Regions from separate parts of the Kitasatospora sp. NPDC056783 genome, predicted to be linked through region 2. Evidence: riboswitches for the same ligand, from Rfam matches in the RefSeq annotation. Region 2 holds a riboswitch; the other holds the start of a gene.
The links. A riboswitch is a leader RNA that binds a small molecule or an ion and turns the genes downstream of it on or off. The one in region 2 is predicted to bind cobalamin.

Region 1: another riboswitch for cobalamin. It lies ahead of ACFRMQ_RS33050 (CoA-acylating methylmalonate-semialdehyde dehydrogenase); the one in region 2 lies ahead of ACFRMQ_RS09695 (prenyltransferase/squalene oxidase repeat-containing protein).

The regions. Positions count from the first base shown of each region.
Region 1 is NZ_JBHUAF010000353.1:3,163-6,312, forward strand. Features, by position in the region: gene ACFRMQ_RS33045 (acyl-CoA dehydrogenase family protein) at 1-497, opposite strand, end outside; gene ACFRMQ_RS33050 (CoA-acylating methylmalonate-semialdehyde dehydrogenase) at 494-1,993, opposite strand; cobalamin riboswitch at 2,167-2,358, opposite strand; gene ACFRMQ_RS33055 (AraC family transcriptional regulator) at 2,467-3,150, opposite strand, start outside.
Region 2 is NZ_JBHUAF010000043.1:434-3,583, reverse strand. Features, by position in the region: gene ACFRMQ_RS09695 (prenyltransferase/squalene oxidase repeat-containing protein) at 1-1,577, opposite strand, end outside; cobalamin riboswitch at 1,681-1,812, opposite strand; cobalamin riboswitch at 1,903-1,979, shown strand; gene ACFRMQ_RS09690 (hypothetical protein) at 2,112-3,150, shown strand, end outside.

The DNA.
Region 1 (3,150 bases), on a different contig from region 2:
ACCTGGGCGGCGCCCGCACCCGAGATGAACTGCTTGACGCCGTCCAGCACCCAGTGGTCTCCGTCCCGGCGAGCCCGGGTGGACAGCGCCGCGGCGTCCGATCCCGCGCCCGGCTCGGTGAGGCAGTAGCCGGCCGGGGTTCCCATCGCGCTGAGCCCCGGAAGCCACCGGGCTCGCTGGGCGTCGTCGCCGTAGCGGTCGATCATCCAGGCGACCATGTTGTGGATGGAGAGGTAGGCGGCGATGGACGGGCAGCCGGTGGCCAGCGCCTCGAACACGAGCACGCCGTCGGCGCGGGTGAGTCCGGAGCCCCCGGACTCCTCGCGCACGTAGACCCCGGCCAGGCCGAGGTCGGCGGCCTTGCGCAGCACGTCCACCGGGAAGTGCTTGGCCTGGTCCCACTCGACGGCGTGCGGCGCGAGGTGCTCATGGGCGAAGGCCCGGGTGGTCTCCGCGATGGCGCGCTGGTCCTCGGTGAGGTCGTGCACGGCGCTCATCCCATCGTCGGCATGGTGAAGCTCGCGCCCTCCTTGACCCCGGAGGGCCAGCGCGAGGTGACGGTACGGGTGCGGGTGTAGAAACGGATCGAGTCCGGCCCGTGCTGGTTGAGGTCGCCGAACGCGGAGCGCTTCCAGCCTCCGAAGGTGTGGTACGCGATCGGCACCGGGATGGGCACGTTGACCCCGACCATGCCGGTGTTCACCCGGCGGGCGAAGTCCCGGGCGGTGTCCCCGTCGCGGGTGTAGATGGCCACGCCGTTGCCGTACTCGTGCTCGCTGGGCAGCCGCAGGGCCTCCTCGTAGTCGGCGGCGCGGACCACGGTGAGCACCGGACCGAAGATCTCCTCACGGTAGATCCGCATGTCCGTCGTCACGCGGTCGAACAGCGAGGCCCCGAGGAAGAAGCCGTCCTCGTGCCCCTCCAGGCGGAAGTCCCGCCCGTCGACCACGAGTTCGGCGCCCTCCCGGACCCCGAGGTCCAGGTGGTCCCGGACCCTGGCCAGCGCGTCGGCGCCGACCAGCGGCCCGAAGTCCGCCTCCGGGTCGTCCGAGCGCCCGACCTTGAGCGCGGCGATCCGCTCGACCAGCTTCGCCACCAGGGCGTCCGCGGTCTCCTCCCCCACCGGGACGGCCACCGAGATGGCCATGCAGCGCTCCCCGGCCGAACCGTAGCCCGCGCCGACGAGCGCGTCCGCGGCCTGGTCGAGGTCTGCGTCCGGCATGACGATCATGTGGTTCTTCGCGCCCCCGAAGCACTGCGCCCGCTTGCCGTGCGCGGCCGCCGTCGCGTACACGTACTGGGCGATCGGGGTGGAGCCGACGAAGCCGAGCGCCTCCACCCGCGGATCCTCCAGCAGGGTGTCCACGGCCTCCTTGCCGCCGTTGACCACGTTGAGCACGCCCGGCGGCAACCCGGCCTCCAGGAACAGTTCGGCGAGCCGCAGCGGCACCGAGGGGTCACGCTCGGACGGCTTGAGGATGAACGCGTTGCCGCAGGCCAGCGCGGGTGCGGCCTTCCAGAGCGGGATCATCGCGGGGAAGTTGAACGGCGTGATTCCGGCCACCACGCCGAGCGGCTGGCGCATCGAGTAGACGTCGATGCCGGTGCCGGCGTTGTCGCTGAACTCGCCCTTCAGCAGGTGCGGGATGCCCGCGGCGAACTCCACGACCTCCAGGCCGCGTTGGATGTCCCCGTGGGCGTCGGCCACGGTCTTGCCGTGCTCGGCGGAGAGCAGCCGGGCCAGGTCCTCCTTCTCCTGCTCGACCAGTTGCAGGAAGCGCAGCAGCACCCTGGCCCGCTTCTGCGGGTTCCAGGCCGCCCACTCGGGCTGCGCCTGAGCGGCGTCGGCGATCACCGCCTCGACCTCGGCCCGGTCGGCCAGCGGCACCCGGGCCTGCACCCGGCCGGTGTTGGGGTCGAAGACGTCGCCGAAGCGACCGGACGTTCCGGCGGTGTGCTTGCCGCCGACGAAGTGGGTGAGTTCTCGGACCATCGGTTCCTTCTCTCGTCACGCGCAGGGAGAGGAGGAATGGAGATCACACCGCCATCACCGTTGTAGTGGGCGGTGCTTGACGAACCGTCAGTGACGCGAGGTCACCGCGATCGTCGGCACGGCATAGAAGCGGGGGCAACCCGGAGTCATGCGTGTCGTCTCCATCCTCGTGGAAAACACGAACCACCCGCGGCCGGTATCCTGACTCCCGGATCCACGCCCGCCCCCAGGCCTTCCCGGCTGGCTGCCAGTGGCCGTCATCTGCGAGGACGAACTCCCCGGTCACAGTGGCGGGACCGTGCCGGACTCACACCGGCTTCCCTGACACCGCGGACCTGCCGTCGACCATATAGTTGGACGTCCTAGTAAGTCCAGAGGTCTGCGCACGCGTTGCGCCATCGGAGCCCGCTACCCCGACTAGGGCGGCCCCGTGACGCTCGGGGCCGCCCGTGCCGGACCGTCCAGCAGGGCGTTCACTCACCGAGGGACCGGCCGGTGGCGTGGGACCCAGCCGTCAGGGACCGGGCCCGGCAGCGGTGTTCGCGCGGGGAGAGGCCGTAGGCGGCTTTGAACGCGCGGCTGAAGCCGGAGGGGCTGGGGATGCCGCAGCGGGCCCCGATGGCGTGGACCGGCAGGGCCAGCAGGAGCGGGTCGGCGAGTTCGCGGTGGGCCTTCCTCAGGCGCTGGTCGCGGATGAACCCCGCCAGGCTCTCCCCCTCGAAGCGGCGCGCGAAGAGGCGGTGCAGATGGCTGACGGAGATGTGGTGGGCGGCGGCGATCACGGACGGGGTCAGCCCCGGGTCGTGCAGGTTGCCGCGGACGAACGCCCGGATGCCCTCCACCAGGGCCCGCCGCCGGGCCTCCTCGGGCAGCATGCGCTCGGCGTCGAGCTCCCCGGCGATCCACACCGACACCAGGTCGACCGCGACCGCACCCAGACGCGCCGCTTCGACGGGGTGCAGACCGGCGGCCTGGCGGTCCAGGCCGAGAAGGAAGTCCGCCAGCAGCGCGCCCGTTCCCGCCCTGGAGGAGAGCCTGCGCCCGAGCAGGTCGCGCAGCCGACGCGGCGGCACCGGCAGCAGCGAGACGGGCAGGTCGATGCCCACGCCGGCGACTTCCGGACCTCCCCCACCCGGGGTCCGGTCCCCGACCATCCG
Region 2 (3,150 bases):
GGCTTCCTCCCCGCCGGCGGGGTCGGCGTGGAAGTCGCGCCGTTCGGATCGTGCCAGACGCTGGTGAGGTCGGTGCCGGTCAGGGCCAGGACGGCCTGCTCGGTGGCGGCGGCGTCCGGGTCGGTGGTCGACGCGTCCGGGCCGAAGCCGCCGTCCTTGTCCTGGCGGGCGGCGAGCCAGGCGGTGGCGGCGGCCCTGCGGCCACCCTGGCCGGTGGCCCGGAAGGCCTGGGCGGCGCTCGCGGTGCTGATGGTGTCGCCGGGGGCGCCGACGTACGGGGGGAGGGAGCCGTCGGGCTGCTGGCTCGCCGCGAGCTGGTCGGCGGCCTTCTCGGCGGCCGCTTCGTAGCCGGGGGCCGTGCGCAGGGCGAGGACCGCGAGGCCGGTGGTGACCGGATCGGATTCGCAGTGCTCACCGGCGATGATCATCGATCCGGCCATCCCGCCGTCGGCGCACTGGAGCGTCGTGAACCGGGCGAGCGCCGGGGCGGGCGAAGCGACACCGGCGCGCTGGAGCGCGATGACGCCGAGGGACTGTGCCCAGGGCGAGGACGCGCCGAGGAAGTCCCCGGCGGCGGTGCACTTGCCGTTCTCTCCCGCCCCTGCGCAGACGTGGTCGGTGAGCACGGAGACCAGGTCCCGCCCGCCGAAGGTGCGGGGGTCGCGACCGGTGCTCTCGGCGACGAGGGCCAGGAGGGCGGCGGCCCGCGTGTCCGGTGTGCCGGTCGGCCCGTCGGGGCGCAGGAACGCGTCGGTATGGGCGTCGAGGAAGGCGACCACCTTGCGCAGCGCCGGGTCCTGCGTCCCCGCGGCGGCGAGCGCGATGGCCGTGAGAGCGGTCCGGGGGTAGTCCGGCCCCGGGGCGGCCCAGTTCTCCATGTGGTCGCCGCCGACGAGTTGACCGGCCAGCCAGGCCGTGGCGGCGGCCGGGTCACCGGTGGCGGAGGGCCCGGTGGGGCTCGCCGTCGGGGTCGGGGTCGCCGAGGGCGACGCGGAGGGCGAGGGGCCGCCGTTCTTGGCGCGGACGGAGTCCGGGGTGAAGCTCGGCGCCCCGCTGGTGCCACCGATGTCCGTGCCGCCGTAGACCCAGGCCTCGACCTCGCCGGGCTTGGGCTTCTGCGTGCCGGCGCCGAACCGGCTGTAGGACCAGGTCTGTTGGCCGGGTTCGGCGATCCAGTACGACCAGTACGCGGTGGCCTGCGGGGTGTTGACGCACGGCTCCTCGGCCGGTGTCGGGTACTGGACACCGCCGTTGAAGGTCCCGGTCCCGAGCCGGCAGATGAAGGCGGGCCCGTCGTGTTCGGTTCCGGCAGTGGTGAAACCGGCGTTGTGCAGGAGGTTCATGCCCGTCGTGGGGTGGGCGTCGCAGCCCCGGGCGACGCCGCCGCCCCAGTGGGTGAAGTCGACGGCGACGATCGCGCCCGTCGTCGCCGTGCACTCCTCGATCGGGTCGGCCGCCGCGGTTCCGGGGTGCCCGAGCAGGACCGTGCCGCAGGCGGCGACCGCGACGGTGCCGGCGATCACCAGGGAGGCGAGGTCCCGGTTTCTGTGACGTGTGCGATTGCTGCTGACCCTCACGACGGCTCCCTGGTCGGTCGACACGGGAGGCGACGGCGCAGCCCACGGCGCCCCGGGAAGGGGCTGCCAAGACCGCGTCGTAGTCCGCGACGACGCAAGTGCTCTGTGAACAGACCCCCGGTCCAGGCATTCCGGCTCACCCACCCTCAGGTGGGTCCACGGTTGCGGGTCAGCGCCGGAGTCGGACCGGCTTCCCCTGAATGCCGAGGGCAAAAAACCGGTTCATCAGACCACGCTGTCCGACAGGGAGTCAATGGGGCGTCAGGTCGCTCACATCACCTCGCCGGACGACGGAACCTGCGGTAGCGTCCGCTGTGGCCGAGTGGGGGAACCCGGTGCGAATCCGGGGCTGACGCGCAGCGGTGTGGGGTGGCGATCGTGCCGTCCCGAGCCCGAATGCCCGCCCGGCCGTGCACCATGGCGAAAGCCGGCCCACGCGATCCGGGCGGCGACCGCTCCGGCAGTCGCGTGCCCCGAGTGGACGCGGGAACTCCGGGGCAGGGTCGGCGCCCGCCACCCCAAGGAGCCTGTCCCGTGCCCCTCCTCACCCCGTCCCGCACCGCCTCGACGACCACCGTCGCGCTGGCGGCCGCTGCCCTGCTTCTCTCCGCCGTCCCCGCCCACGCGACGGCCACCCCGGCCCAGATAGCCACGTCCAAGAGCACCGGCGTCACGTACCTGAAGTCCCTCCAGGCCGCCGACGGCAGCTACGTCACCGGCGGCGGGCTCTCCAACGAGTGGGCCTTCAGCGCGCTCGCCGCCGCCGGAACGGCCGCCGCCGACGTCACCCCCGGCGGGGACACCGGCAAGAACGCCCGCCTCGTCTACCGCAACCAGCTCGCCGCCCCCGGCTGGCCCGGCACCTCGCCCGTGGCCACGGACTACGAGCGCGGCATCCTCAACGCCTACGCCGCGGGCATCGACCCCGCCCGCGTCGGCCCCGGCCGCAACCTCCTCGCCGACCTCTCCGCCTACTGGCAGACCACCGAACCCGGTTACTACGGCCCGTCCGCCAACTTCAACGGCACCGTCTTCGGTCTGCTCGCGCTGGCCGGGGCGAAGACCCAAGCCGGCGCCCAGCGCGCCCCGCAGCCCCTGCTCGATGTCTCCGTCACGGCGGTGCGCGCCAACCAGCACAACGACGGCGGCTGGAACTACGGCAAGGCCGCGGGCGACCCGACGGCGCTCGCCCAGGGCAGCGACATCGACATGACCGGCGCCGCCATGGCCTCCCTGTGCGCGGGCGGCGTGCCCAACACCGACTCGGCGATCGTCGCCGCCAAGAACTTCCTCAAGGGCAAGCTCGCCTCCTCCGGCGCCTTCAACGCCATGTTCGGCGTGAACACCGACTCCAACGGCTGGGCCGTGTCCGGCCTCAACGCCTGCGGCATCAACCCCCAAGGCACCGACTTCACCAGCGGCACCGGCAAGACCCCGGTCGACTTCCTCATCGCCCAGCAGTTCAAGCCCGGCGGCGGCTTCAAGTACCTGCCCACCGACACCAGCCCGTCGCCCTACGCCTCCGTCGACGGCCTGCGCGCCGTCGCCGGCGCCGGGTTCACCGCCACCCCGC